One region of the Paenibacillus donghaensis genome, then DNA from elsewhere that is predicted to be linked to it. Evidence: riboswitches for the same ligand, from Rfam matches in the RefSeq annotation. Region 1 holds a riboswitch; each other region holds the start of a gene.
The links. A riboswitch is a leader RNA that binds a small molecule or an ion and turns the genes downstream of it on or off. The one in region 1 is predicted to bind thiamine pyrophosphate.

Region 1 (10,106 bases):
AAGCCGGCGCTGCAGCCCTGACCCTGTGCCTGGTAGACGGCATGCAGAATACATTTGCGGATGCCGTCCAGATCACGGCCCGCCTTGCCCAGTCCTTCCAGCTCAGCCGGCAGACTGTACTGGATATTCTTGTTCTCGCAGCCGCCGCCTTTCAGAATCAGCCGCACGTCCACGTTCTCTTCTTCCCACTGTTCAAAATGAATCACCGGGGTGCCCGGCCCCAGGTTGTCGCCGCTGTTCCCGCCTGTCAGCGAATCCACAGAGTTGGGGCGCAGCTTGCCGTCCCGGGTGGCACGGTTGATCGCCTGGTGGATATCTTTTGTCATCTCAAGCTGATTCATCCCTACCGGGGTATGAATGATAAAAGTCGGCATGCCGGTGTCCTGGCAGATCGGCGATACCTGCTGCTCAGCCATTCCGATGTTCTGCGCAATCGTTGTCAGTGCCAGCCCGGAACGGGTGGCCTTGTCTTCCAGTGCCCGTCCCTTCGCTACCGCCCGGCGCACATCGCCAGGCAGATTCGTCGAGGTCTCTACAATCAGCTCATACATGCTGTCCTCAAAATGCTGCATCTGCAATCAAACTCCTCTCAGCCAGTCCCAATGTAAGTTAATATTAACGCTATAGCTACTATAATAACATACCCGGGTGTTTATGAAAGGGTTTACTTACGATATAGACGGAGCTGCGCAAGCAGTTGCACAGTATAATGAGATCGAGTACGATGGCGTTATGATCAACCGCGAAGCCACGTTGTATATACAAAGGGAGGAAAAAACAATGAGTGAAACCGGAAATTTCGGCTCCTGGGCCAATGGGGCGAAGTACACCATCAGCACTCAACAAGCCACCTATAATAATGATGCAATAGAAGCGGCACTTATCACGGATATTATTGAAGATCTTTATCCCGAATCAAATGACTTCATAGTTATACTACCAGATGCACCTGTTGGAGGCAGCCTGTATATGCAGGCGATACCAGGGGATACGCCGAGCAGTACCATCGTCGAGATACGCCTCAGCTTTGCCGATCAACCCTTCAAGCACTATAATTATCAGACGGCGGACAGAAGTCAAGTGATCCGGATGTTCCTCGATTATTGGGGCCAGCAAAAGCTTCCCGCTTTGGACCAATGGACGGATATTACCGATCAGTTTATTAATCCGGCCTCCGGCCATTGGGGTTGAGCACCCCGAAGTATTGCCGAAATGTTGCCGGACCAATGCAGCTTGCATAGCCACCCTACTGCACCTTGTTGCGCAAATCATTGCCTGAGCCAAACAGGGATGGCCCCTGCTCTCTCCGGTGCCATCCCTGCGATGCGGTACTATTCTGACTCTTGCCGGGCCGCCTCCCGTCAACGTTCCGGGCCGCCCACAAAGCGGCTGCTGCCCGCGCCAAGTCCGGCCACAAGCAGCAGCACACTGGCTGCGGCCAGCAAGGCCAGGGGTACGTTCCAGCTATCGGTCATGTCATGAAGCAGCCCGAACAACGGGGGCCCCGTGGCTGCCAGGAGATAACCTACGGATTGGGCCATCCCGGACAGCTCGCTGGCCTCCCGGGTGCTGCGGGTTCTCAGGCTGAAGAACATCATGGCAAGCCCAAAGGCGAAGCCTCCGGCAATGCCAATGCAAATGGCCCATACCACCATCCAATCGCTGCTGCCCACCCAGATTCCTGAAATGCCTGTTATAAAAAGTAGAAAGGTAATCAGTACCAGGATGCGCTGGTTGTTCATCCGCCCCGCCCACAGCGGGACGAAAAAGGTGAATGGCAGCTGGGCCAGCTGCATAATAGAAAGAATCCAGCCCGCCTGGCTGGAAGACATCCCCCGCTCGCCCAGAATAACGGAGAACCAGGCGATCAGGACATAATACAGCAGCGATTGCAGTCCCATGAAGAGGGTCACCTGCCACGCCAGCGGAGAGCGCCAGACCCGTATGGAGGATTGCCCGAGGCGGGCGGTGCTGCCGCCGGCCATCTTGCGCATCTGGGGGATCCACAGCAGGGTTGCCACCAGGGCCACAAGAAACCACATCGCAAGCGTGCTCCTCCAGCCGAAGCCGTTATGCTCTGCCAGCGGGACACTGATGCCGGAGGCAGCGGCCGCACAGATATTCATGGACACGGTGTAGACACCGGTCATGAGTCCGATGCGTGCCGGGAAGCTTCCTTTGATGAGTCCCGGCAGCAGCACATTGCAGACCGCGATGGACAGCCCGATCAGGGCCGTACCTGTGAACAGCAGGGCTGTGCCTGAACCCGAGCGGATCAGAATCCCTATGGACAGCGTCAGCATGGCCACCATCAGCACATTCGCCGTGCCGAACCGGCGGGCCAGCCGCGGCGCAAAGGGCGACAGCAGGGCAAATGCCAGCAGCGGCAAGGTAGTTATAGCTCCCGCGAGTGTATTGGATAACCCCAGATCATCGCGGATCATGCCGAGCAAAGCCCCAACGGAGGTGAACGGGGCACGGAGGGCCGCAGCAACGCAGATGATTCCCAGAACAAGCAGGATGCGGCTGGGTCCGGTCTCTTGCCGGCTCTGACCCAGCTCCGGCCGGGCTGCGGCTTGTTGGTTTGCTTTCATGATGTTTCCTCCCGGTTACAGCACTATACCCGGGCAAGCACCAGCTTGTCCGGGTATGCGGCAGTCTATGTAATAGTCACATTGTAACATTATAGCCCTATCCTTCCGCCGCTGCCAGGTTTTTAGGGCAGCGGCGGGAGATTCGTGCAGCGATACAAGGATCTTTATGTTAAAGAAACTCTCCAGTGTATAGATGGAGAGCTTCTTTGCAGCACCGTTCGTGATATCAAACTCATCCAGTTAGAATTCCATGCTTTTAAACCCTCTCCAGCCCCAGCATATCCCAGTCCTTAAACACAGGCTGCAATCCTTGGGCATACAGCATCTCTGTAATTTCAGAGACCGTGCGGCTGTCGGAAATCTCAAACTGCGGGGTCCCGCCTCCGCTGGTGTGCCCGCCAACCTCCGTGGATACGCCTGCAGACATTTTGGTAATCCCCAGATGAAGCAGATGATCGCGCAGAGCAGCCGGCTCTCGGGTAGATAAGGTGATACCTGAACGGGGCAGAAACAGACGGTACGCCAATATAATCTGCACCAGCGCACGGTCGGTCACATCACTCTCGGGGCTGAAATCACCCAGATAAGGCCGGAACCGCGGAGGAGACAAGCTGATCTCACAGTCCGGGTATTTATCCTGAAGATAACGCGCATCCATCGCTGTCAGAAAAGCTTCCTGTCTCCAGTCATACATCCCCAGCAGAGCCCCAATGTTCACGGAGCGGAAACCAGCCTGGCAGCCGCGTTCCGGGGCATCGAGCCGGTTGCGGTAGTTCCGCTTGGGGCCTTTGACATGCAGCTCGCGATAAGTTGCCTGATGGTACACCTCCTGATACAGTGTAAGACCATCCACCCCCGCCTCCAGCAGCTCTTTATATTCCGGCGCGGAGAGCGGATTGATCTCAATGCTGACGGAGGAAAAATACTCGCGCAACACCTCCACACATGCCTTGACATAAGCTACCGGATTGTCCCTGCGCGATTCCCCCGTGAGAATCAGAATATGGCGGAGACCTGTTGCGGCAATGGCTGCCGCTTCCCGCCGGACCTCTTCCAGAGTCAGCTTGCTGCGGGGAAAATCGTAGATCGAGCTGAAACTGCAATAGGTACAGTGGTTCACGCAGAAATCAGCCAGATACATCGGGGTGAACAGTTGCATGGCATGCCCGAAGTGTGCGCGGGTCAGCCGCTGCGCCTTCTGCGCCATCGCCTCCAGATAAGGCCCGGCAGCCGGTGAGAGCAGGACCAGCAGATCCATTTCAGTGAGCCAGTCTTTCGCCAGCGCTCGCTGCACATCGGCTGCCGTGGCCTCTTTCCATATCGACTCAAACGGAAGCTGCTCCAGCCGGGTCAGACTTTCATAAAAACTCATGATACTCCCTCATTCCTTGTTAGTTTCCCAGGAATCCGGTCAACGGCGAGGACGCTACCGCCGCTTCTTCGACCGGTCCCAGTCCTGCCAGATAGGCCTTGCGGCCGGCGGATACAGCCTCCCGGAAGGCCTCTGCCATTCCCAGCGGATCACGTGCCGTGGCAATAGCCGTGTTCAGCAGTACAGCTGCCGCCCCCATCTCCATCGCCTCGGCTGCTTCAGACGGCCTGCCGATACCGGCATCCACAATAATCGGCAACTTCACTTCCTCTATGAGGATGCGGAGCAGCTCTTTGGTGCGCAGGCCGCGGTTCGAGCCGATCGGCGAGCCCAGCGGCATGACTGCCGCCGCCCCGGCATCCCGCAGCCGCAAGGCTGCCGACAGATCAGGGCTCATATACGGCAGCACAACGAAACCTTCGGCTGCCAGAATCTCCGTCGCCTTGATCGTCTCCAGATTGTCCGGCAGCAGATATTTCTGGTCATTGATCACTTCGATCTTCACCCAGTTTCCCAGCCCACCTGCTCTGGCCAGTCTGGCGATGCGCACCGCCTCCTCCGCCGTGCGGGCGCCGGAGGTATTGGGAAGCAGCGTCATATGGTCCGGAATATGGCTGACGATGTTCTCTTCGTCCGCCCCGGGGTCCACCCGGCGCAGGGCTACCGTAATGACCTGCGAGCCTGAGCGCGCAACCACCTCGGGAATGAGGGTATTGCGGCTGTATTTGCCGGTTCCGATGAACAGCCGGCTGCTTAAAGAGGTGTTTCCTATCACCAAAGGATCTTGCATAAACTCCGCCTCCTGGATACTTTTTAGATATAATTCCGTTGCTGGTTACTGGTTAAGATATTAACGAGGATGGCTAAGCATTTGTCTGGAACATTGAGCGCAGCATTAGATGTGAGAGTAGTATCTGCCCCAGGCTCTGCCAAGGATTTATAATGTGTCCTCGAACGTTTGGAGTAAATTAGATGCGAAACTGCAACTAAATTCAGCCGAAACATCCATTAGCAGGCGAATAAGTGCAAATCTGCAACTAATTTCGAGTAAATCAATCCTGGAACGCTCAAACCTCCAAAATAGATGCGTATTCGCACTTATTTCCTCCAAAATAAGAAAAAATCGCAAATTAGATGCAGTTTCGCAACTAAATTAAAGATCCCGAGAGATGAGCAGAAAAATTGTTATGTCCTCTGCCTCTTGCGTTGACATGTCCGACAGCCCCATGTCTCAGTCTCAGCCTCAGCTTCAGCCGCCGCCGACAAAATGCACCAGCTCAATCCGGTCCCCTTCGGCAAGCGCGGTGTCTTGATACGCCTCCTTGCTGACAATTTCGCCGTTAAGCTCCACGATCAGCAGCCGCTTGGCCCAGTCGGGCATAGCTACCAGATCCGCTACCGTCCGGCAGCTGTCGGAATATTCAACGGATCGTCCGTTGATGCGCAGCTTCATCCTGTACACCTCCTTCACCTGCTTGCGGAGCCTGAACCGCAGCATAATAAGCTTCGGCCGCAGCCACCGGATCAGCAGCGCTGCAGATGCCGGACATCACTGCGATTCCCGCCGCACCCGCTGCGAGGATCTGCCCGGCATGCTCCGGCCGGATGCCGCCAATGGCAATCAGCGGAATCCGGCAGCAGCCCACGGCTTCTGCCAGCTCTGCCAGCCCGCGCTCACGTTGCCCCGGCTTGCTGCCTGTGGGGAATACATGGCCGAACAGGCAGTAATCGGCCCCTTGCCGGGCAGCTTCAGCCGCCTCCGCCGGAGAGTGCACCGACCGGCCCAGCCGAAGATACGGCGCGAGCGGCCGGGCAGCGGCCGGACCCAGACTATGCCAGGCCAATTGAACCCCTGCCGCGCCTGCGGCCAGGGCCACATCCAGCCGGTCGTTAATGACCAGCTTGGATGCCGGAACCCCCACATGCTGGAGCTGCTCGGCGGCAGCCAGCAGCTCCAGGGCGGACCACTGCTTCTCCCGCAGATGGATATAATCCAGTAAGGGATGGACCGCAGCAGCCATTTCTATAAATGGAGCCACTGCCCGCTTCCCGTCAGAAATCAGATGCAGTTCTTTACGCGCCATGCGCCGCCTCCTTTACTTTCATAACCCGCTGCAGCCCGTGATCTGAAACGCAAAAAAGCCGCCTCCAACAACGGAAGGCAGCAGAAAAGCTGTAGAAGAATAAGGCGCATGATGGCCCGCTTACAGTCATTCGTACTTCACTTCCCTACGCTGGTATAAACCAGATCAGGTTCAAAGGGTCCGAACATTATGTTCATCTCAGCCTTGCGGCCCCCCTAGCGATAGCTATGAACTTGTCAATTTCACTATAAATACTAACACAATATTCCTGAAGAAGCATTGTAAAATAATAAATTGCGCAAATCGCAGGTGCACGCCCTCCTAGACCCTCCGCAGAATGCCAAAAACTGCAGCCCGCGAAACGGACTGCAGCTTAGAAAGATGACGATAGGATCGTAGGCCTTAACCGTTGATAATCTCGCCGCCGTTGACATGGATAACCTGTCCGGTCACATAGCTGGAATCGTCGGAGGCCAAGTAGACATAGGCCGGTGCCAGTTCCTCCGGCTGCCCTGGACGTTTCATCGGCTGGGTACCGCCAAATTCGCTGACCTTCTTGGCATCGAAGGTAGATGGAATCAGCGGCGTCCAGATTGGGCCGGGGGCTACGGCGTTGACACGAATGCCTTGTTCAGCCAGATTCGTGGACAAGGAGCGTGTGAAGCTGAGAATTGCACCCTTGGTCGAAGCGTAATCCAGCAGCTGCGGGTTGCCTCGGTAGGCTGTAATGGAGGTCGTGTTGATGATGTTAGAGCCTTCCCGCAGATGCGGCATAGCCGCCTTCGTCAGATAGAACATCGAGAAAATATTGGTGCGGAACGTCCGCTCCAGCTGCTCGGCTGTAATATCCTCTATCTTGTCCTGCGGATGCTGCTCGGCAGCATTGTTGATCAGGATGTCCAGCTTGCCAAGCTCCTTGATGGTCTGGTTGATCAGATCCTGGCAGAAGGCCTCAACTCCGATATCGCCAGGGATCAGGACGCATTTGCGGCCCTCCTGCTCCACCTGACGTTTCGTTTCCTCGGCATCGGAATGCTCGTTCAGGTAGGAGATCACCACGTCTGCGCCTTCCTTCGCGAACAGCACGGCGACCGAGCGGCCAATGCCGCTGTCCCCGCCGGTGATTAGCGCGGCTTTGCCCAGCAATTTGCCGGCGGCTTTATAATTGGTCGGCTCGTATTTCGGACGCGGCTTCATTTCACTTTCGATTCCCGGCTGGCGGTTCTGCACCTGCGGGGGCATAGTTTGCTGTGTTTGGGTACTGTCTGACATCATCCATTCTCCTTTCGCAATGCAAGTGGGATAGTTAGATTACTTCCTGTGTAATAGGATGGCAGAAGTAACAGGGTTTATGCACGGCTTGCAACTCAAACCGCTTTACGCCTATTACTTACCCGCTCACACAGACGTCAAACAGTCCGCCAACAGTCCGCCAGACTACTGCCACACGCCCGGCCTGCGAACCTAACGCACCGGAGCAAGCAGGAATAATCGCGGGTCAGCCCCTTGCCGGTAATCATGGCTGAAGGCCGGATCTGCCAGATCAAGACCCGATTCAGACGTAGTGCCAGCTGACAAGGCCAGCGGAACTCGGGCGCTCAGCAGCGAGGTGCGGCGGTAGAGGGGCTGAAAGGGGGAATCCAAGGTAAGCACATGGCCGCGAAACTCCCAGTCCACCAGATTGCGCGAACGGTAGCAGGAGACTCTTACCCTTTCACGCCGGTCCTCTCCCAGCCAGTAGTACCAGCCGGATACTTCAAGCATACCTCCCCCATGCGCATGAATCGGCTGTCCGTCCGCATCGGTCCAAGGCCCTTCGTTATCAATCATGGCTTGTTGCTGAAGTTTCATTGTCCTGTCCTCTCCTCTAACTTGAATTAGACTTCCACTGCCAGGAGGAACCTTTAGCTATGGGCATCACGGTATTCCTGCGGTGGCATGCCGTAATATTTCTTGAATACTCTGATAAAATAGGGGACATGCTGGTAACCGACCAGCTCGGCAACCTCGTATACCTTTTTGCGGCTGTGTTTAATCTGAAAGGCAGCCTTCTCCATCCGTTGCCTTAATACATAATCACTGAGGCTCTCGCCCATCACGTTCTTGTAGAGCTGCGACACATAGACCGGATGGAGAAAAACCTCCTGGGCAATGGCCTGCAGTGAAACATCATTATGCAGATGCTGTTCAATGTAGCTGTGTATCCGGCGGATCATCACATGATGGGCATGCCGGGTTTCCCCTTCCAGCTCGGCCTGCACCAGATCCACCAGCTCCAGAATCCGCGCCTGCATCTGTCCGATGGAATGAAAGGAATCGAAGGCCAGCAGATTTCGGTCTCCGGTAACCAGATCAAACAGGCCATACCCGCTCTTGTGGGCGATATACGCGAGCGCCCCGGCAATCGCCCAATAGGCCTCCAGCGCATGCTGCCCCGAGCCGACGAACCGTTCCGCAAGCTCTGCCAGAATCCGGCCAATCTTGCTTCGGAAGTCATCCCAGCGGCCCGCTTCGAGCAGATCGGTCAAGACAGGTGGCTCATACAGATGATACATCGCCTGGATGGGCCGGGCTAAGGCGTCCTCCTGCGGCTGAATGAGCAGGAACCCGCCGCCGATGTGCCGCCGGAAAGCCAGCATCCCTTCCTCGTACATATCCGCCAGATGGGCCGGGAATTCTCCCCAGGCTCCGCCGAAGACCGAGATATTGCCCTTCATCGTTGCCTGTATGAAGTTCTGGATCACTCCGGCAAGCCGCTCCAGTATCTCTGTGGCCTGAGGGCGCTGTAGTGCGCTTGCTGCTGCCGGATCACCGGCTGCCTCCGGGGTCCACTGCTTGTGCAACGGCTTTAGCGCGAACACAAGGTAGCCGTGCGCATCGCGGCATGACCACACCGTATAATGCTCCTGCAGCACCTCTTCGGCAATATTCGTAACAGCGTATTCCATTAAGAGCAGATTGTAATCGTCATATTGGATAAATGGCTCCTCCAGCCGCACCATTAAAGATGCGATGAAATCTCCGTGGGCAAACGGCAGCCCAAGCGTCTGCATTCTGCCCTCCAGCACCTCCGGCGGCAACCGCTTGCGCTGGGTTAGCTCCAGCAGCAGATTGCGCCGCAGAAGCGGAAGGTTCTCCTGAAGTGTTCGTTCCGTCCGCTCCCGTGAGACCACACCTTGCCATTCCTGGCGTTTCGCCTCCAGCGCCTGCTCGACGGCGGTGATCAGCTCCTCGTCATCCACCGGCTTCAGCAGATAGTTGAGAGCACCGCCCGAGATCGCCTGTTTGGCATAGTCGAAATCGGCATAGCCGGTCAGCAGGATACACTTCGTCGTGCGGGAGATCTCCTGCACCCGGGTCATCAGCTCCAGACCCGACATACCAGGCATGCGGATATCGGTAATCAACAGATCCACAGGATGTTTAGCCAGCGTTGCCAATGCCTCCGAAGCAGAGAACGCTTTGTGAATGGCCTCAATACCCAGCCTGGGGCAAGGAAGGGTAGCGGCCACTCCTTCCACTACCGACTCTTCATCATCTACAATCAGCACCTGAAACATCGCACAGTCTCCTCTTGCGTCAGCTTAGTATGATACCTCTGTCACTCTCTTCTTACAGCTCCGACCAGCAGATAGCAACCTTCAGGCCTCCAAGCTCAGACCTTTCCATGCTCAGGCCCGAGCCGCTGCTGAAGCGGAGCACCAGCCGTTGATGCACATTGCGCAAGCCGCAATTGCCTGCCGCTTCCTGGCTGCGCTTCAATGAGGCAAGCAGAGCCTGCAAGGCCTCCTCAGTCATGCCGACACCATTATCCTCCACAGTAATGACATATACAGGTCTGCCGTTAACGTTAAGGGTCTCCCCTCTGACTTGAATCAGCGCCTCTCCTTCCTTCGGTTCAATGCCATGGACAACGGCATTCTCCACCAATGGCTGCAGCAGCAGACGGGGAATGCTCAGCTCCATCAGCTCTTCCGGCACTGAGATCTCGAAGCGCAGCCGCTTCATCCGCATCTGCTGAATGGACAAGTAGTTGTCTACCAAGGTGACCTCCTC
Region 2 (10,106 bases), 990 kb from region 1:
TCAGCTGAGCCTGCGGTTTGCCGTTCTTCGCTTCAGATACAACATAACCACCGCGTTTGATGTTCTCGCGCGAACCTTCGACGGTGCCTGCAAGGATCGGCAGATTCTGGCGGGTAAGCACCAGAGCTACCGGGTTGGCTTTGTTCTCCAGCGCATAAGCCCAGGCAGCGGATGTTTCATTGCCATCAGCCGGACGAATCACAGTCAGGCCCGGGATGATCCGCAGGGAAGCCAGCTGCTCGATAGGCTCATGGGTAGGACCGTCTTCACCTACAGCAATACTGTCATGAGTGAGCACATAGGTTACTGGCAGCTTCATGATCGATGCCAGACGAACCGCCGGACGCAGATAATCGGTGAACACGAAGAATGTGCCGCCGAACACTTTCAGGCCGCTGTGCAGTGCAATCCCGTTCATCGCTGCCGCCATGCCGAATTCACGAACGCCGAAATAAATATTACGGCCGTCATAAGATTCCGAAGTATATACCGGCAGTCCCTTCAGATGAGTCATGGTGGAGCTTTCCAGGTCGGCAGAGCCGCCTACCAGCTGTGGAATGCCTGCAGCCAGACCATTAAGCGCATTGCCTGAGGCTACACGCGTGGACACGGCTTTGTCTTCTGTAGTGTAGACAGGAAGCTGAGCATCCCAGCCTTCAGGAAGGTCGCCGTTAATCGCTGTTTCCAGTTGCGCAGCCAGCTCCGGATAAGCTTTTTTGTAAGCGGCGAACTGCTCGTCCCAAGTTTTGTTGGCGGCAATTCCCTGCTCTTTCACTTCTTCAAAACGGGCGCGGACCTCGTCAGGCACATGGAAGTTCTCTTCATATACCCATTTGTAGAAGTCTTTGGTCAGCTTGGCTTCATCGGCACCCAGCGGGGATCCGTGTGTACCACCGTGTCCACCCTTGCCTTGTTTATTTGGACTGCCGTAGCCGATTACTGTCTTCACTTCGATCAGTGTCGGTTTGCCGCTATCAGCTTGTGCTTCTCCGATCGCTTTGCCCAGTGCTGGAAGATCATTGCCGTCCTCCACACGCAGCACCTGCCAGCCGTAAGCTTCGAAACGTTTCGCAACATTCTCGGAGAACGAAAGGTTCAGCTTGCCGTCCAGTGAAATATCATTGGAATCGTACATAACAATCAGCTTGCCCAGTTTCAGATGCCCTGCCAGGGAAGCGGATTCGGAAGAGATACCTTCCATCAGGTCTCCATCGCCGCAAATGGCAAATGTATAATGATCAATTACATTATGTTCTTCTTTATTGTAAGTGGCAGCCAGCTGAGCTTCAGCCATTGCCATGCCGACAGCCATCCCGATCCCCTGACCCAGCGGGCCTGTAGTAGCATCGACGCCTGCTGTATGTCCGAACTCCGGATGACCTGGTGTAAGGCTTCCCCATTGGCGGAATTGCTTCAATTCCTCCATAGGCAGATCATAGCCGCTAAGGTGCAGCAGGCTGTAGAGCAGCATGGAGCCATGGCCTGCGGAGAGCACGAAACGGTCACGGTTAACCCATGTAGGGTGCAGCGGGTTGTGTTTCATTGTTTTGGCAAACAGCTGATATCCCATAGGAGCGGAGCCCATCGGCATTCCCGGGTGTCCTGAATTCGCTTTCTCAATAGCGTCAATAGCCAAGGTACGGATTGTTGTGATTGCGAGGTTGTCCACTGTGGAATTCTCATCCTTATGGATCGCTTGCTGTTGTTCATTCATTAATAGAATCCTCCTCATAAATCTCAAGAATGTCATTTTGACTCTTATTGTATCATTAGTGCAGAAGCATTTCCAATTGTTTTTAGAAACCCCGCTTTCGGACAGCTTAGGTTGTGCAACTTTACCGGATGAATATACGTAGAAACAGCAACAGCTGTGAGACCAGAAACTACTTAGGCTAAAGTCTAGGTTTCAATGCGACTAAAGTTTGTTTTACAAAGCTGGATTATACAGTAAGATGGAGGTACCAAAGACACATGAGGACAACGAATCGTCTCATACCTTTATAAGAAAGGACTGCGAATGAACATGACTTCTAACAAGGATATTTATATTGTGCTCACTGGAACAGGCACTGCTTTCAGCGGAATGATCAGATGGTTTACCAAAGCCGAGCTGAATCATGCATCGATTGCTTTTGACAGTGAACTTTGTGAAGTATACAGCTTCGGCAGAAAAAAAGCCCATAATCCGTTTATCGCCGGGTTCATCCGGGAAGATTTCAATGACCCCTTCTACAGTAATGCAGATTGTTCCATTTATCAGCTGCGGGTATCCAGCGAGCAATATGATACAATGCATAACCACGTTATGGGCATGATGCAGAATCAGGAACGTTACAAATATCATCTGCTTGGGCTGATCGGCGTGCTGCTGAACATCAAAATCAACCGTGAGGACGCTTATTTTTGTTCCCATTTTGTAGCTTCCGTATTTGAAGAAATTGAAGTCCACCATGTGAACAAGCCGGCCTGCTTCGTAACACCGGAGGACTTTGCCCTATCTCTAAACGCCAATAAAATCTACAGCGGCAAGCTTACCTACTATGTACGCAAAACGCAGGGTCGCAAGCTCCGTCCAGCCCTCATACATACGAATACCCCCTCTATTGCACCGCCAGCTTCGGTTGCCTCACGAATGATGAGAGTAATGAAAGAACGGGCCAAGGGAATTGTCTGAGGACACCTCCCTGGCCCGCTACCCGTTCCCTACTTATAATAATGAGGTTACTTATAAATCAGTCCGCCGCCATCTTTGAACTCCGCCGCTTTCTCCCTCATTCCATCGGCAATCGCCAACTCCTCCGGGTCTTGCCCGGTTCCCTCAACCTCCTGCTGCCGCGCCGTATCCCGAATCCCATGCGAAATGCGCATGCTGCAGAACTTGGGTCCGCACATGGAACAGAAGTGCGCCGTCTTGGCTCCTTCCGCCGGGAGCGTCTCATCGTGATATTCCAATGCCCGCTCCGGATCGAGCGCCAGATGGAATTGATCCCGCCAGCGAAACTCGAAACGGGCCTTGGACAACGCGTTATCGCGATCCTGTGCGCCTTGATGCCCTTTGGACAGGTCGGCAGCGTGGGCGGCTATTTTGTAGGTAATGACACCTTCGCGCACATCCTCCCGATTCGGCAAACCCAGATGCTCCTTCGGCGTAACATAACACAGCATCGCCGTTCCGAAGGAAGCGATCATGGCTGCCCCGATGGCTGAGGTGATGTGATCATAACCAGGTGCAATATCAGTAGTCAGAGGACCCAATGTATAAAAAGGGGCGCCATGGCACAGTTCCAGCTGCTTATCCATGTTCTCCTTGATCAGATGCATCGGTACATGCCCCGGGCCTTCCACCATCACCTGCACATCATGCTTCCAAGCCAGCGCCGTCAGCTCCCCCAGAGTCTCCAGCTCAGCAAACTGCGCCTCGTCATTGGCATCGGCAATCGAACCCGGCCGCAGGCCATCACCCAGGGAGAAAGCCACATCATATCTTTTCATAATCTCGCAGATATCCTCGAAATGGGTATACAGAAAGTTCTCCTGATGATGTGCAAGGCACCATGCCGCCATAATCGAACCCCCCCGGGACACAATTCCTGTCATTCGTTCCGCCGTTAACGGGATATAGCGAAGCAGCACTCCGGCATGAATGGTAAAATAGTCCACCCCTTGCTCTGCCTGTTCAATAAGCGTGTCACGGTAAATCTCCCACGTCAGGTTCTCCGCTTTTCCGTTTACTTTCTCAAGCGCCTGATAAATCGGCACCGTACCAATAGGCACGGGGGAATTGCGGATAATCCATTCCCGGGTGGTATGAATATGATTGCCGGTGGAAAGATCCATAATATTATCCGCGCCCCACCGAGTTGCCCATCTCATCTTCTCAACCTCCTCCTCAATCGAGGAGGAGACGGCCGAATTGCCGATATTAGCGTTAATCTTCACCAGGAAATTGCGCCCGATAATCATCGGCTCGCTTTCGGGATGATTAATATTCGCCGGAATAATCGCACGTCCGCTGGCTACCTCAGCCCTGACGAATTCCGGTGTTACGTTCTCGCGAATCGCAATATATTCCATCTCTGCTGTAATGATGCCTTGACGTGCGTAATGCAGCTGGCTGACATTACGTCCTTCCCTTGCTTTTAACGGTTGGCGTCCAGTACATGGAAATACTTCTACCGGTGACTTGCTGGCAGCGATACCGCCGTTATCCTCCGGTCTGATCACTCTTCCCTCATAGGCTTCTGCATCGCCGCGATCCATAATCCAGCACAAGCGGTGTGGCGATAAGCCTTGACGGATATCGCTATAAGCCTCGCTATCAGTATAAGCACCGCTTGTATCGTAGACTCGAAGCGGCGCATTGTCTTCTTCTCCGGCCATTCCTGTGGTTCTGCTCAGACTGATTTCACGCATCGGAACCCGAATATCCGGCCGCGAGCCCTCCACATAGACCTTCTGGCTTCCCGGAAAAGCAGACAGATTCACATTACCCTCATTTGTTGTACTTGGCATTCTATTTCCTCCTAATGGAATGGTTATAAATAAGAATGCGCAGCAAAAAGCCGCTCCACAATGGAGCGGCTTGATTAAAGAACAGCAAATAATAGCTATGCTCAAAAAAGTCCGACTCCACTTTCCTACGCTGGTATAATCCAGATCAGGTTCAAGGGTCCGGAAATGCACTTTTCCCGTCTCAGCCTATTCAGGCTCCCCTAGTGGGTATCTTATTTATTTAGTTATAAGCTACATGCATTGGGTTCTTTTGTCAAACAAATATAATCAGCGGGCAAGTTTGAAGTACACATGATAACGTTCATCTTGAATTAGATACAGGGGAACAAACTCGACAACATCCAGAATAAACGTCAAAGGGTTGTCCTTTTGTTGAATGACTTGTTCCAGAAGTTCTTGTTCACTGTAGCTCCAGGAGAGATAATCCTGTTCCCCGCTTATTGCCGCCAGGACATACGGTCCATAAGCGAGACTTTTAAGGGTGTGGTCATCGGAGACGCCAACCAATCTCAAAGAGCAGGGCAGCATCAGCTCGATTTCATCCTTTTTCCATACTTTACGCAGCTTTAAATATCCGTGTTCATACTCCAGATCGCGGCAAGGCTCTCCGTTAATCTTTACTTGAACGGGCCCTGATACCCAATCGGGAATTCTGAACATAAGGGTCGTCTCGGGACCGCCCTCGATATAAAAGTGGACCGTCTCCAAGCCGTCCCGGTCCCGGTTCTGCACCAGGCTGAGTCCCTGCTCGCTCCAATCCAGTCGAGAGGGAATATACAAGTTCACATACAGTCTGTCTTCATCATGAAAATAGATGGCTTCCTGGTATTTAAAATGATTTTCCAGACCGGTTCCATGACAGCAGGTATTTTCATGCGTATCGAATTTCTTGATAGATCCGGGCGCCAGTGGCATAAAGTAGGTGCTGCCACCCTCCGCTTTTCGGCTATTCTCTGAGGCAAGAATATGGTTATAAAGCGCCTTCTCATAATAGTCCATATACGTTTTGCGCGGATTAAACTGAAAAAGCTCCTTGGTCAACTTCAACATATTATAGCTCGCACAGGTTTCCGCCGTTTTATCGGTGAGAAAGCCGGCAATGGCGTCCGGCTCTCTGAACATTTCCGTCTCTCCGGTGCCTCCGATGGAATAACTATGACTTTGTGTCACCATCGTCCAGAAGTTCTCTGCGATATTGAAATAAGCCTTGTCCCCCGCAACCTCAAACAGCTTCAAGGCTCCAATCACCTGTGGAATGTGCTGGTTGGCATGCATATTTCCCAGAGTGTCTATATTCTCCTTCATCGGAAGGAACAGCTTCTCATTGTCAAAATATTTCGCTGTCATCAAATAATGTTCATTGCCGGTGATCGCATATAACTTAGCCAATACCTCATTCATACCCCCAAATTCCCCGGCAATATAAAGTGACCACATTTTATGCAACTGCTCTCTTGGAAGCCGGCTTAGTCGGTTGTGGAGCCAATGGCCCAGTTTATCGCATATATCCAAAGCTTCGCTCTGGTCCGCCAATTCGTAACAATCCAGCAGACCGGCCATAATCTTGTGTAGCGTATAGTAAGGAGCCCATATATCCGGATAAGTGGTGTACTGCTCCAGCAGATTAAACTGTTCTTCCGAATACGCGCTCAGGAAACCCTGGCCATAGCCCGCCTGTTCAGACAGGGCTGTCTGACATTTGCCCAATTCTGTAACCATGTATTGAATTTTGCCCAGCAGCACGGAATCTCCCGTGGCATTATAAGCAAGAGCCAGTGAAGAAAGATAATGTCCAGTGGTATGTCCCTTCAGATTGCATTCCGGAGCGTCCCATCCCGTCATTGGCTGTGCCCCTTTAGTATCCCCGGTGGCCGCCGCTCTGAAATTATACAGCATCTGGTCATCATCCATCGACCGCACAAACTGCAGAAAACGGTGCATAGCCGCTCCAAATTCACTTTTACTTTCCAAGCTTACCTTTTGACCCTGAAATTCCTGTAGCCGCTTGACGTGATCGCCTGTTTCCTGAGCCTTATCCACCACTTGAATGGTGACTAAAGCCTTCAAGGGACTTCCTTCTACTGTACCGTGGATCGAAAAAAATCCAGGTTGCCGATAAGCCTCCTCTTTCACCGGGTCCCAGGAAACCGGGCTTACCGTATAACTTCCGGTATCATTTTTTACAATGACGACGGTTGGCAGTTCCGGCTGTTCCCCAACGTTCGTGCGCACGGTCAGCGGATTAACTGCAACAATCTTTGCTTTATATTCTTCCTGGAGAACCGTTGCTTCAAATGTCTTGCGGGTTTCTTCTCCTTCATACGTTAACGTCGCGACAAGGACAACTTTCCGATTGCCTACCCCAAAGGTAGGTCTGGTAACCTTGCCTGTATGACTTATAAATAGAGTCTCTTTCGATTCCCATTGAATGGAAGAGCCATACTTCCCCTTCAGTGGAAGCTTCAAATCGGCTTCTACTGTATTTAAGTTTCCCAGATAAATCGCATTACTGTCCAGTTCCGTTTTTTCTTTCGCGCTTGCCAATCTGACGGCGTTTTGCCCCAGTTCCATCTCCAATCCGCCTTTCTGTACTCTACGCCTGTGTCACAGCGCCTATTTTTTGTTTGATCCAGTTCTTGCCTTCGATAATCCGTGAAATCACCATACTAATGGCCGGATCGCCGGTTACATTCACCATAGTGCACAGCGGGTCTGTAATCGTTCCCAGAATCACCAGGATCGGAACCGCTTCCATCGGAAACCCGAAGGCGGTACAAATAAACAGTTCCCCAATAAACCCGCCGCTGGGAATTGTGCCTACAATAATTCCGCTGATTAAGGCAACCAGAACGGCCTTAGCCATATCTCCCGTGCCCATCGTCATATCAAAAATCCCGAACAAGAAAAGAATTTTGATCATTTGGACGGCTACTACTCCATTTTTGTGCATACTTGCACCAAGCGGTATGATGATGTCGCCGATTTCATCGGGAATATCCATTTGCTTCACGGCCAGTCTGTTCACGGGAATACAAGCCGTACTGCTGCATGTTCCCATCGCTGTGGTCAACGGCAGCCATATATTTTTCCAAAAACGCTTGACTCCGGTTTTCCCTCCCCCATAATACGTAGCCAAAAAGGAAAACAGAATGAAAAACAATATACAAAAAACCACGTAAATAATGGACGCCCGGGCAACGGACCAGACAATTTGATTGCCTACCTTGCCGATCAGTGTCGCGAAGTAGCAGGCGATGCCCACAGGAGCGTAATACATAATAATAGAAATCTTCATGAACGCCGCATGCTTGACCAAACCTTTGACTTGATATTCGTCTTTTCGGGAACTCTTTATCTGGAGGAGGATGGGCGCAAATATACGATTGAGCCCAACCAATATTTAATTTTGCCGCCCGGGAATTTGCATAAAGGCTACAAAGCCTGCACTTCCGACACGACCTTCTCCTGGGTTCATTTCTATACAACGGGACATTACTTCTATTCCGAGAATCCCATCACTCAGGTCGATTCCAAAATGAACAAAACGAAATACTATAAAAAAGATGTGTTTTATATTTCGCTTCCCCAATACGGAAGGATTGACGACAGCCTGCATGAAATCATGAAGAACTATATGGATAGTATTTCCCAGGTCAAAATTGATAAATATCAGAATGAGAAGCTGTTTTATTCGTCGACAAAATCCCAGATCGAATACCAGCAGTCATTTCTGAAAATATTAACAATTTTATGTGATTTACGGGAACATCAAAAAGAAAAGGAGCTGGCAGAGGAAATTTTAGATTATTTTTCTTCGCATTATCAGAACCCTTTCGATTTGAACCAACTTGCCGCCCAGTATTCCTTTCATCCGGCCCATATCATTCGCTCCGTAAAGAAAAAATACGGACTGAGCCCACTGCAATTGCTGCTCTCCATCAGGGTCCAAAAAGCAATGAAGCTTCTGGCAGAAAAACGTCACTCCGTCGGGGAAATCGCTGCCCTTGTCGGCTTTACCGACTCTTCTTACTTTTGCAAGCAGTTCAAAAAGATCACTTCTTTAACGCCATTGCAATACCGCAATCAGCCAGTTGTCAACCTGTCGACACCGAATAGATCAGAATTCCATTAACTCATCTTAATTGGCTATGAATAAAAGTCCTTTGCGGCTAACGATGTAAGTGCTTGTCCCCAGATCGGGACAAGCACTTACATCGTTAAAACAAAAAACGAGCGCACCCCCCTGAGACGGTCGGTATGGTTGACTTCTACTCTTCAAAATATAAAATATGCCGCCAATAGGCGGCATAAAAATCACTTTATTCGATGAACTCTAAAATAATCAGCCCAATCACCATCAATTACAACGGCTACTGTATCTACTTTTGTCTGGTATTCATTCGTTGCTGTAAACGTGAAGGTGACCGGCCCATCCGGCAGTTTATCAAAAGCCGGATCATAGAGCTCGCCCATCCACCTTGTCTTCTCCTCATCCGCTGCAATCAGCTGCGTGGTGTATCCACCAGTCATGGTCACCTGTACGGTATCCGGCAAGCCCGTCGCTGTTCCCTGCAGTACAAACCGCTCGCCTGCCCAATACACGTTAAAGGCTCTTGGCGATTCCTCGTTGCCGCTTTTCTTCAGATTATAAGCTTTGCGGTTGGCATCCCACTCCGGCGTATGGCGCACGGCTCCTTTAATGCTGAGCAGATTGACCATAAAGTATTTGTGCGGCGCGGTCCGGCTCCATTCGAACCCGTCGAAGGCCTCCAGCTCCACCGCATACTTCTCATTCTCGATCAGTGTGCCTGCCGGGATCTTCCACTGCTTCGCACCGGAGGCTTGTTCCCCTGACTGGACCTTGACGGATCCCGTCGCCAGGTTGATGATCCGCACCCGGAACCGCTGCTGCAGATCGCCATCCTCATCCTGGTACTCCCACTTGATAATCGGCGTTAACGTGCTGGCAATCGTTGGCTTGTCCGGATTGATGCTGGTCGGATAGGTAATATTGACTGTTGGCAACCGGTTCACGACCGTCAGGGTCTGCGACAGCTCTCGCCGCAGTCCGAGCGAATCGGTAACCACCTGCCGGTAGGTGAAGCTGCCGTTTGTGCTGAACTTCTTGGTGAACGTACTCTTAGTGCTCGTCAGGCTTTCAGTCCCGTCCGCCGGCTTCAGATAATATTGATAGCTGATTACGTCACCCTTCGGCTCGTCCGGGTCTGTCGCCGTGCTCTGGATCGTCAGCGTATCGGTGCGGTAAATCGGCACTTTCACTGCATTCTTGCCCGTGTCCGTCAGCAGCGTGAAGCCCGGCTGCGGCGGGTTGTCGATAATAAACGACTTCTCATTAGAGATTTCTGACCAGGAGCCTTTGGAGAAGGCCCGGCCATTCACGATGAAATACTCAAACCGTGCAAAGGTTCCATTAGGTACCTGGTACTGGCGGATGCCCCCGCTGCTGTCATTGTTCTCTATCGACTTCGCCAGCAGGCTGTCCTTGGTGAAGAATTCCAGGCGGTATTTCTCCTGCGGATCATTCTCCGGGTCGGCGTAGGTCCACTGGATCAGCGGATCACCTTGGGTTTCGG
Region 3 (10,106 bases), 1.0 Mb from region 1:
ACACGCTGGAACAAAACAGCTAAGCCGGTGAAGCCGGCCAAAAGCGTAGGCGGTCCTCCCGGAGCAGCCGGCAAACCTACCGGGAGCAAGGGAACCAAGACAGCCAAAGGAACCCGCACAGTCAAAGGCGGAAGCAGTAAGTAATTGTCCGGAGCGGGCAACCTTTCATATTCCCCATCATCAACATCTGATTTTGTTCGCTGAAATCAGATGTTTTTCATTATGAAATCAAGTCTATCCTGAAGGCAGGTTGTTATGAGAATCAACAAATATATGAGTTTAACCGGTGTTTGCTCACGCAGAGAGGCCGACCGCATGATAGCGGCAGGACGGATAACGATTAACGGCAACGTCTGCGCGGAAGGTGGAGAGGTCATTGAGGGGGATGAAGTCCGGTTTGACGGCAAACTCCTGTCCTTAAGTACCGCCAAGCCGGTCTATCTGATGCTCAACAAACCGCTTGGCATTACCTGTACCTCGGCCCGGCAGGTGGAAGGCAATATTATCGATTATGTCAATTATCCTTCACGTATTTTTGCGGTGGGCAGATTGGATAAATTCTCCGAGGGACTGATCCTGCTGACCAATGACGGCGCGATTGTCAACTCGATGATGCGCTCCGAGAACGGGCATGAGAAGGAATACCGGGTAGTAGTGGATCATGCGGTGACGGAGGCGTTTCTACAGGAAATGGCAGGCGGAGTGGAGATCCTGGGCGTCACAACCGAACCATGCAGGCTGTATAGAGTGGCTGAGCGTGAATTCGGCGTTATCCTGACTCAGGGGCTGAACCTGCAGATTCGCCGAATGTGTAAAGCCTTGGGCTACAGAGTGCTGTCACTGGAGCGGATCCGCATCATGAACCTTACGCTTGACGGGCTGGAGCGGGGAGAGTGGAGAGAAATGGACGAAGCGGAGCTGCAGCAGCTGTTCTTTTTGCTGAAATAGTTGTTATTATTTAGATCCCAGCGAGTATTAGAGGGTTGCTCTGAAACATTCGGAGTCATAAGATGCGAAATTGGTTACTACTTAGAGCCCCCTTGTGTTCCTTGTGTTCCTTGTGTTACTCGCCCACGCAGGGACCTAGGTAGTAACCGAAATTGCAACTAATTTCAGCTGAAACGCCCATTATCAGGATAATAAGTGCAAATCTGGTTACTACTTAGGTCCAGTGAGGAATGATAGGGAAATTCTACCGCTAGTTGGACGAAGGTTGGGCGTTCTGGCGAGCTTATAGGGATTTTTACCACTAATGAGGTCCTAACCGCTCCGAAAAGCCCTCAATGGACGATGTAGTGGTAACTTTTCCCTATAAGCCACGACAATCGAGCATGAGCCAGGTATTAACGGTAGTTTTTCCCCATAGCCCCCTCAGGCATCTAATTTGGGCTGTTGAGCGTTATAGTCCCGATATACTCGAGATTAGTTGCAGATTTGGTTACTACTTAGGACCCCAGCCATTCCCAAGTAGGTTTGTGCCTTTGTCAGGGGCGTTCGTAAGGTTGAGGTAATCAAATGCGCATTGTGGTGAGTGGTGAAGGAGTAGACTTGCGTGTCAACCGACGAATTAAAAAAGAGCAGGGCTTTCCCGTATAACCGTGGAAAGCTCTGCTCTATTTATTATGGCTGACCATCATTAGCCGATGGCCTGCACGAACGCTTCCGCCGCAGCCTGGACGTCGGCCGCCCCGGCAATCGCCGAGATCACGGAGATGCCGTCTGCTCCGGCAGCCATAACCGGTCTGCAGTTAGCGGCAGTAATGCCGCCAATGCCGACCAGCGGGATACTCAGGCCGCTGCGGCGGAGCACTGAGATTGTGTTCGTGCCTTGCACCGCGCGGGCGTCGTCCTTCGACGACGTCGGATAAACCGGGCCAACGCCCAGATAATCCGCTCCGTCGGCAATCGCCTGGCCTGCTTCCTCCAGCGTATGCGCGGAGACGCCGATGATCTTGCGCGGGCCAAGCTGCTCGCGCAGGGTACGCGCGGGGACATCCTCCTGCCCGACATGGATGCCATCGGCATCCAGCGTTACGGCTAGGCCGATATCGTCGTTGACGATGAACGGGATGCCATGGCTCCGGCAGATCTGCTGCAGGCTTCGGGCCAGCTCCATACAGGCGGCACCGGTTAGGGCGGCGGGTCCTTTCTCGCGGAACTGGAACATCGTAATGCCGCCGGCAATCGCTGCGCGGAGCACCTCGGCCGGGGTTTGGCTGCAGTTGCCGCTGCCCATAATGAAATACAGCTTCAGCTGCTGCCGGATCACACTGCTGCTAATACGCTCCATTACGCTCACCCCGCATCCGGTTCTGATAGGCAAAATGATTCGTCGGTCCATGGCCTCCGCCTAGTTCAAGCCCATCTTCAATCGCGGCCTGGATGAACGCCTTGGCCGTAGCTGCGGCCTCCTGGACTGTACGACCTTTGGACAACTCCGCGGCCAGCGCCGCCGAATAGGTGCAGCCAGTACCGTGAGTATGCAGCGTATCGATTCGTCTGCTCGTAAGATAGCTGAACTGTTCGCCATCATAGAGCAGGTCCACAGCTTCTGTAGTTCCGGTATCATGCCCGCCCTTGAGCACCACATAACGCGAACCCATCTGATGAATGACCCGGGCTGCGTTCTCGCGGTCTGACAGACTTACAATCGTAAAGCCGGTGAGAAGTTCGGCTTCGGGTATATTGGGGGTGGTAACCCAAGCCAGCGGAATCAGCTCGCTGATCAGCGACTCTACAGCTTCGCTCAGCAGCAGTGCGGCCCCGCCTTTGGCAACCATCACCGGGTCAATCACCAGCTTGCGCCAGCCGTACTGCCGCACCTTCTGTGCGACACAGCGGATAATCTCGGCGCTGAACAGCATGCCGGTCTTGATGGCATCCGGCTGCAGATCCTCGCCGATGGAATCCAGCTGCTGGGCGATGGCTTCCAGGGACAGCGGATATACCCCCTGTACCCCCAGCGTATTCTGCGCAGTGATAGCGGTGAGTGCGGACATGCCATAGACGCCGAGCTCCTGAAAGGTCTTCAGATCAGCCTGAATACCGGCTCCGCCGCCGCTGTCGGAGCCGGCGATGGTTAATACTTTGTTGATGCTCATCCATGTTGTCCTCCTTGTAACGTCAGGTGTGGATTAATGAAGCTGGCTAACTCTGGATCTGGCTTGGTATTGTTCTGGAGTGACCAGAGCAAGCTGATTCAGGAATTCGATCTGGAAGCTGCCCGGACCCTGGCCTGCAGTCCGTTCTGCGGCGATCTCGGCGGCAACGCCATAGAAGGAGAGGGCTTCCGTAGCCGCTTCCAGCCATGCTCCACCGCTGACTGCCAGGAAGGCGCCCAGCACTGCGCTGAGCAGACAGCCTGTACCGGTCACCTGAGTCAGGATGGAGTGGCCGTTGCCGGCGACATAGGTAGTGCTGCCGTCAGTAATGATGTCTTCCTTGCCGGTGATGATGACGGCGCAGCCCAGCTTGCGTGCCGCTCTTACGGCAAGTAGAGGGACATCGCCTTCGCCCGCTCCGGCATCTACCCCCTTGATCGACCAGCTCTCGCCAATCACATGAGCGACCTCGGCTACATTGCCGCGCAGCGCCGTAATCTTAAGCTCGCTTACCAGCCGGTGCGTGACTTCCGTGCGGAATGCCGTAGCCCCGGCACCGACGGGATCGAGCACCAGCGGCACACCATGCTGGTTGGCTGATTGTCCGGCCAGCAGCATGGAACGGATCGCCGCATCATTAAGCGTGCCGATATTCAGTACAACTGCCGCTGACATCGCCGCAATATCGGCCACCTCTTCGCTGGCATCGGCCATAAACGGCGAGGCGCCAAGTGCGAGCAGGCCATTCGCGGTGAAGCCGGCCACTACAATATTGGTAATGTTGTGAATAAGCGGATTGCTCTCACGGACTTTGGACAGATAACTCATAACTATTCCCCCTGGACGATTCGGATTCTGATATGAACGGAAATCTATTGCAGATTAACAAAAGCATCCTTGGCATTAATCTCGGCATTCAGCAGCTTATTGTCAGCAAGCCACTCATGCACCTGCTCCCAGACGGCCGGGTCCTGATAGCCGAAGGCTTCATTGCCCGCGTCCATCAGGGGCAGCAGAATCTGCAGGCTCTTCTGCTCGATCTCCGGATCAAGCGGAGAAGTAGCATCCTCTTGCTCCAGCAGCCATGCTATTGCCTCCTTGGGATGCTCCTGCACAAACTGCTGGCCTTTGGTGGCCGCCTGGATAAACTGGCTGAAATAGCCCTGCGAATCCTGCAGCCCTTGCTCGCTGCTGACCAGCACCAGCTCATAGTAGTCAGGAACGCCATAATCAGTCGGATCGAGAGAGAGGACCGGATGGCCTTCTTTTTCCAGAATCAGCTGCTCGTGGTTAATGAATCCGCCCATAATGGCGTCCGTTCTGCCGGTAGCAATCGCCGGGATCAGATCGAAGCCTATATCGGTGAGCTGCAGGGATGCCGGGTCTCCGCCATCATTTGCCACCATCGTACGGATCATCGCTTCATAGAGCGGGATGGAGGAATAGCCGACCGTTCCGCCTGCCAGATCCTTCGGTGTCTTGACAGCGCCATCCTGTGGCACCATCAGATGGTTCAGCGGATGTCTGACAAGGGCCGCAATCGATTTGACCGGGATCTGCTCGCCGCGCGCCATCAGCACCTGGGGCTGGTAGCTGAGCGCCAGATCCACCTTACCTGCCGCTACCAGCTTCAGCGCATCATTGCTGTCCGCAGGCATCTGGATTTCTACGTCCAGACCAGCATCGGCGAAATAACCCTGCTGCTCGGCGGCATACAAGAAGGAATGTACGGCATTCGGATACCAGTCCAGCATGATCGACAGCTTGTGGGGTTCGCTCTCCGCTGCAGGTGTATTGGCTGCTGCAGGAGTACCTGTGGCTGCTGCGTTATCGCTTCCGCTGTTGCTTCCGCAACTGCTAAGGATCAGCATCAGGCTCAGGAATAACAATATAGTTTTACTAAGATTGCTTTTAGTACGGGTATGACTCATGTTTGGAATCCTCCTGTTTTCGCAGAAACGGATGCCATCTCCCTCAGAGGACGGCAGAGCCGTTTCTTCTTAAAATAACTACTTCAATCCAAGCGACAGCGAGAAACAGCAGGATGCCCATGACCGACAGCAGAATCACCGCCGCAAACATCTCGGCGCTCTGTAAATTGCCCGCCATCCGGCGGCTGAAGTAGCCCAGACCCTCACGGCCGCCCAGCCATTCGCCAATTGTCGCCCCAATGACACAATATACAACCGACAACTTAAGGCCGGAGAAGAAGGCAGGCAGTGCCAGAGGGGCCTGGGTCTTCGCCAGCACCTGCCAGCGGCTCGCGCCCATCGTCAGCAGCAGGTCACTGTAGCCTTTGCCGCTTGAGCGGAGGCCGTCGTAGGTGCTGACCACCACCGGGAAGAACGCGGTCAGGAAGACCACCGCCACCTTGCTCCACAGCGTATAGCCGAACCACATAATGAAGATCGGCGACAAGGCAATCAATGGAATCGTCTGGCTGATGATTAGAAAAGGATAGAGGGCTTTCTCCAGCGGCCGGAACATAAACATTCCCGTGCCCAGCAGGGTACCGCATAGGATTGACAGCAGGAACCCGGTAAGCACCTCCTGCAAGGTGGCGAGCAGATGCACGCCAATCAGCAGCTTCCGGTGTTCCAGCAGGGCCGCTCCAATGGAGGAAGGGGCAGGCAGGATGAACTCCGGGACAGCGCCCAGCCGGACCACTAGCTCCCAAACCGCCAGCACCACCGTGGCCAGCAGTGTGAACGGCCCGTATTTCTGCAGCAGCCCTTTATATGATTTTGCTCTCATACAACCTCCGCTCCAGCTGCGCACGCAATTCAATGAATCGTGGCTCATAGTTCATCGTGTGTGTTCTCGGTCTTGGCAGCTCCACAGTCAGCTCTTCCAGGTCCTTCTCTGGACCAGCAGCCATCAGATAAATCCGGTCGCTGAGCAGCAGCGCCTCCTCCAGGTCGTGGGTGATGAATAGAACCGTCTTGTTCAGGCTCCCCCACAGGTCCAGCAGCCAGCGGTGCAGCTCTCTTTTGGTCAAGGCGTCCAACGCACCGAAGGGTTCATCCAGCAGCATGAGTTCACTGCCGGTTACAAGGGTGCGGATGAAGGCCACGCGCTGGCGCATGCCGCCGGACAGCTCGCGCGGGTAGGCGGCTTCATAGCCGGCTAGTCCGAATTGGCGCAGCATTTCGCTTACCCGGGCGGCGTCTTCCTGTTTGTTGTTCCGGCGGCTTAAGGTGAGTGGCAGCAGGCAATTGTCCAGCGCCGTGCGCCAGGGCAGCAGCAGATCCTGCTGCGGCATATAGGCGACCTTGCCCAGCCGCTGCGGCCCCGGCGTTCCGCCATCCAGAGCGAGTCTGATCTCGCCGCTGCCTGGCTCCAGCAGTCCGGCAATCATGCGGAACAAAGTGCTTTTGCCGCAGCCGCTCGCACCGACCACGGAGATGAATTCTCCGCGCCGCACCTTCATGGAGAGATTGGAGAATACCGGAGTGCGGACAGGTCCGGGAAAGCTGTAGGCCAGATGCTGAATTGATAATAACTCCGTAATACGCAGCCCCTCCTTAGTAGCTTGAATTTCATTCCTTTCCATAAAAACAAGAAAGACCCATCTAGTTCCCGGAGGAATAAATGGGCCAAATCATCCACGCTGCATCTGCCATTGCCATGCAAATCTATGAACATTCTGCTCCACTTCCCTCCGCTGGTATAATCCAGATCAGGTTCCAAGGGTCCGGAGCATCAAGCTCCATCTCAGTCAGGCGACTCCCCTAGTGAATAAACAGGACACTATGAAATTACAATCGGTTATTAATATAGCACAACCTGGAAAGCTGTGGCAATGAATATCAATGAGGGCGGCGCAGACCGTTCACGAATATAGCAGGATAGGGGAAAGAGAACTCCCTGCACATGTGCAGCAGCAGCGTATGTGCAGGGAGTTTTTTTGCGATGACAGCGCGACTGGGGTGAGGAGAAATTATTGCATTTTCCGGGCAAGCTATAGCTCAGTCATTAAGAAAGGGGAATTTGGAATGAAAATACCTGTAATGCGTAAGTTGAGTCTGCTCTTCCTGCTGGCTTTGGCCGTGTCGGGCTGCGGGAATAATACAGCCGATAATTCGGCGGCTGAACCTACGGCAGCACCCAAACCAGGTTCTGCTGCAACCGCGGCACCTCCAGCTGCAGCAGACGACAGTCTGCAAGCCGTCAAATCCAGGGGCAAGCTGCGGATCGGCACCGAGGGCACCTACGCGCCATTCACCTATCACGATACGGACGGTAAGCTGACCGGCTTTGACGTTGAGATTGCCACAGAAGTAGCGAAACGCCTGGGGGTGGAGCCGGAATATTTTGAAACCCAATGGGACGGATTATTTGCCGGGATGGATGCTAAGCGTTTTGATGTGATTTTTAATGAAGTATCGGTTACGGATGAGCGCAAGGTTAAATATGACTTCTCCGAGCCCTATATCGTTTCCAAGGCAGTGCTGATTGTCGGTGAGAATAATGAGGAGATTACGAGCTTCGCTGATCTTAAGGGGAAGAAGTCCGGGCAATCTTTAACCAGCAACTTATCCAAAATAGCAAGTGAAAATGGTGCGGAAATCGTGGCAGTGGATGGTTTCAACCAGGCTATTGACCTGCTGATTTCGGGACGGATCGATGCAACGGTGAATGACGGTTTGTCTTACCTGGATTTGAAGAAGCAGAAGCCGGATGTGAAGATCAAGGTGGTGGATGAAATAGAAGGAGGTTCACAAAGTGCGGCAGCCTTCCTGAAGGGACAAGATGAGCTGGTTCAGGCTGTCAGTGCTGCGATTTCCGATATGAAAAATGACGGCACCTACCTTACTATTTCCGAGAAATATTTCGGAGCCGATGTTTCCAAATAATTTAGGGCCAGGTTTCCGCTGCGGACTAGAGGCCTGCGAAGGATGTCATAACGATGGATGAGCGCAAACTGCAGATTGTAATAGACTCGCTGCTGCCACTGCTGAAAGCCGGGGTGGCTTTTACCCTTCCCCTGACGCTGGTATCTTTTGTGCTGGGCCTGCTGCTGGCGGTATGGACGGCGCTTGTGCGGCTGGCCCCTTGGACGTTTCCCAAGCTGATTGCCCGCTTCTATGTGTGGATCATCCGTGGAACGCCGCTTTTGGTGCAGCTGTTTATTATTTTTTACGGCTTGCCGACATTGGGCATTGTGCTTGATCCATTTCTTGCCGCAACCATTGGATTTACACTTAGTGTGGGCGCTTATTCATCGGAAATTGTGCGTGCCGCCATTCTGTCGATCCCCAAAGGCCAGTGGGAGGCCGCTTTCTCAGTCGGCATGACCCGGTCGCAGGCGCTGCGCCGGATTATTCTGCCGCAGGCCGCACGTGTCTCGGTACCCCCGCTGTCCAACTCGTTCATTAGTCTGGTAAAGGATACCTCACTGGCGGCAACGATTACCTATGTGGAAATGTTCAAAACCGCGCAGCAGATTTCCGCCACCACCTACGAACCGCTGCTGGTGTACTGTGAGGCCGGGGTGTTCTATCTGATGTTCTGTTCGGTACTGTCCGTGCTGCAGATCTATCTGGAGAAACGTCTGGGCCGTTATTCTGCAGGTTAAAGGAGAGATACATTTGATTGAAATCGCTGATTTGCATAAATCCTTCGGCACGCTGCAGGTATTGAAGGGGATTGACCTTAAGCTTGAAGACGGCAAGGTGCTGGTCATTATCGGCCCCTCCGGTTCCGGCAAAACCACACTGCTGCGCTGCTTCAACCTGCTGGAGATTCCTGACCAGGGCACTCTGGCCCTCGGAGATACCGTGATTCATTTCAACGGGCTGGTTACCATTCCCCGTAAAGCACTTCAGGCTGTTCGCCAGCATACGGGAATGGTGTTTCAATCCTATAATTTATTCCCGCATATGACGGCGATTGGTAATATAATGGAAGGACAGGTTACCGTTCAGAAGCGGTCTAGAGATGAAGCGCGTAAGCGTGGACTTCAATTGCTGGCCAAGGTGGGCCTGGCTGACAAAGCGGATTCATATCCGCACCAGCTATCCGGCGGACAGCAGCAGCGGGTGGCCATTGCCCGGGCTATGGCGGTGGAGCCGGAGGTGCTGCTGTTCGATGAACCAACCTCGGCGCTCGACCCCGAGCTGGTGGGTGAAGTGCTTAAGGTGATCCGCCAGCTGGCTGCGGAAGGCATGACGATGATTATTGTGACCCATGAGATGAAATTCGCCGCCGACGTGGCAGACTGGGTAATTCTGATGGATGAAGGTGTGATTCTGGTGCAGGGTACCCCTCAGGAGGTGCTGATAGAGACGAAGAACCCGCGTGCGCTGCAGTTTCTCAGGCAGACTGAGCGGTGATGAGGGTAGCGAAGGTGGATGGTGGACGCTAACAGCTGGCTATCAACTGCTGACTGCTCCTTGGATTCTGCTGAACGTTGTTTAGCCAAGTATCCTGGTTAGGTTGCAAGACAAGTATTAGTACAATGGCGGGAGAGGTTGTGTGGGTGTGAAGATGTGGAACGGGGAGGACACTGGAGTCTGTTGTGTTGAAATACCGGCTGATGTGGCGGAGCCGACCGTGCTGCAGTTGATGTCAGCGCTGTCTGCCGCGAAGCAGCAGAAGATCAGGCGGTTGATGAGGCGGGAGGACGCGCTGAATGTGTTGATGGCGGACATCCTCTCCAGGCTGTGCATCTGCCGGACACTGGGCATCAGGAACAGGGAGATTGAATTCGGTCAGAATGCGTATGGGAAACCCCATCTTATGGGACAGAATAGGCTTCATTTCAACCGTTCCCATTCCGGGTCCTGGGCAGCTGTGGCCGTATCGACCGAGAGTGTGGGAATTGATGTGGAACGGATAAGCAAGGCCGATCTAGGGGTGGCTGAACGTTTTTTTGCGCCGCAGGAGTACAGGCAGCTGCTGCAGGTGGAAGGGGGGGAGAGGCAACGTTTCTTCTATGATCTGTGGACGCTGAAGGAGAGTTATATCAAGGCAGCCGGACAAGGGTTGTCGCTGCCTTTGTCC

Region 2: linked by a shared signal. The riboswitch ahead of thiC (phosphomethylpyrimidine synthase ThiC) and the one ahead of B9T62_RS05480 (thiamine phosphate synthase) in region 1 are both predicted to bind thiamine pyrophosphate.
Region 3: linked by a shared signal. The riboswitch ahead of B9T62_RS10140 (ABC transporter ATP-binding protein) and the one ahead of B9T62_RS05480 (thiamine phosphate synthase) in region 1 are both predicted to bind thiamine pyrophosphate.

The regions. Positions count from the first base shown of each region.
Region 1 is NZ_CP021780.1:1,306,711-1,316,816, reverse strand. It holds gene B9T62_RS05510 (fumarate hydratase) at 1-572, opposite strand, end outside; gene B9T62_RS05505 (hypothetical protein) at 781-1,191, shown strand; gene B9T62_RS05500 (CynX/NimT family MFS transporter) at 1,362-2,594, opposite strand; gene thiH (2-iminoacetate synthase ThiH) at 2,851-3,966, opposite strand; gene B9T62_RS05490 (thiazole synthase) at 3,986-4,756, opposite strand; gene thiS (sulfur carrier protein ThiS) at 5,216-5,419, opposite strand; gene B9T62_RS05480 (thiamine phosphate synthase) at 5,388-6,050, opposite strand; TPP riboswitch at 6,176-6,277, opposite strand; gene B9T62_RS05475 (SDR family oxidoreductase) at 6,453-7,322, opposite strand; gene B9T62_RS05470 (hypothetical protein) at 7,515-7,901, opposite strand; gene B9T62_RS05465 (response regulator) at 7,955-9,610, opposite strand; gene B9T62_RS05460 (sensor histidine kinase) at 9,663-10,106, opposite strand, start outside.
Region 2 is NZ_CP021780.1:316,906-327,011, reverse strand. It holds gene tkt (transketolase) at 1-1,714, opposite strand, end outside; gene B9T62_RS01195 (hypothetical protein) at 2,018-2,674, shown strand; gene thiC (phosphomethylpyrimidine synthase ThiC) at 2,722-4,512, opposite strand; TPP riboswitch at 4,618-4,724, opposite strand; gene B9T62_RS01185 (beta-L-arabinofuranosidase domain-containing protein) at 4,780-7,083, opposite strand; gene B9T62_RS01180 (dicarboxylate/amino acid:cation symporter) at 7,106-7,807, opposite strand; gene B9T62_RS01175 (AraC family transcriptional regulator) at 7,817-8,644, shown strand; gene B9T62_RS01170 (hypothetical protein) at 8,827-10,106, opposite strand, start outside.
Region 3 is NZ_CP021780.1:2,346,640-2,356,745, forward strand. It holds gene B9T62_RS10105 (DUF3934 family protein) at 1-144, shown strand, start outside; gene B9T62_RS10110 (pseudouridine synthase) at 256-948, shown strand; gene thiE (thiamine phosphate synthase) at 1,637-2,290, opposite strand; gene thiD (bifunctional hydroxymethylpyrimidine kinase/phosphomethylpyrimidine kinase) at 2,277-3,101, opposite strand; gene thiM (hydroxyethylthiazole kinase) at 3,135-3,929, opposite strand; gene B9T62_RS10130 (ABC transporter substrate-binding protein) at 3,974-5,032, opposite strand; gene B9T62_RS10135 (ABC transporter permease) at 5,076-5,855, opposite strand; gene B9T62_RS10140 (ABC transporter ATP-binding protein) at 5,836-6,654, opposite strand; TPP riboswitch at 6,741-6,844, opposite strand; gene B9T62_RS10145 (amino acid ABC transporter substrate-binding protein) at 7,112-7,957, shown strand; gene B9T62_RS10150 (amino acid ABC transporter permease) at 8,011-8,679, shown strand; gene B9T62_RS10155 (amino acid ABC transporter ATP-binding protein) at 8,693-9,436, shown strand; gene B9T62_RS10160 (4'-phosphopantetheinyl transferase family protein) at 9,579-10,106, shown strand, end outside.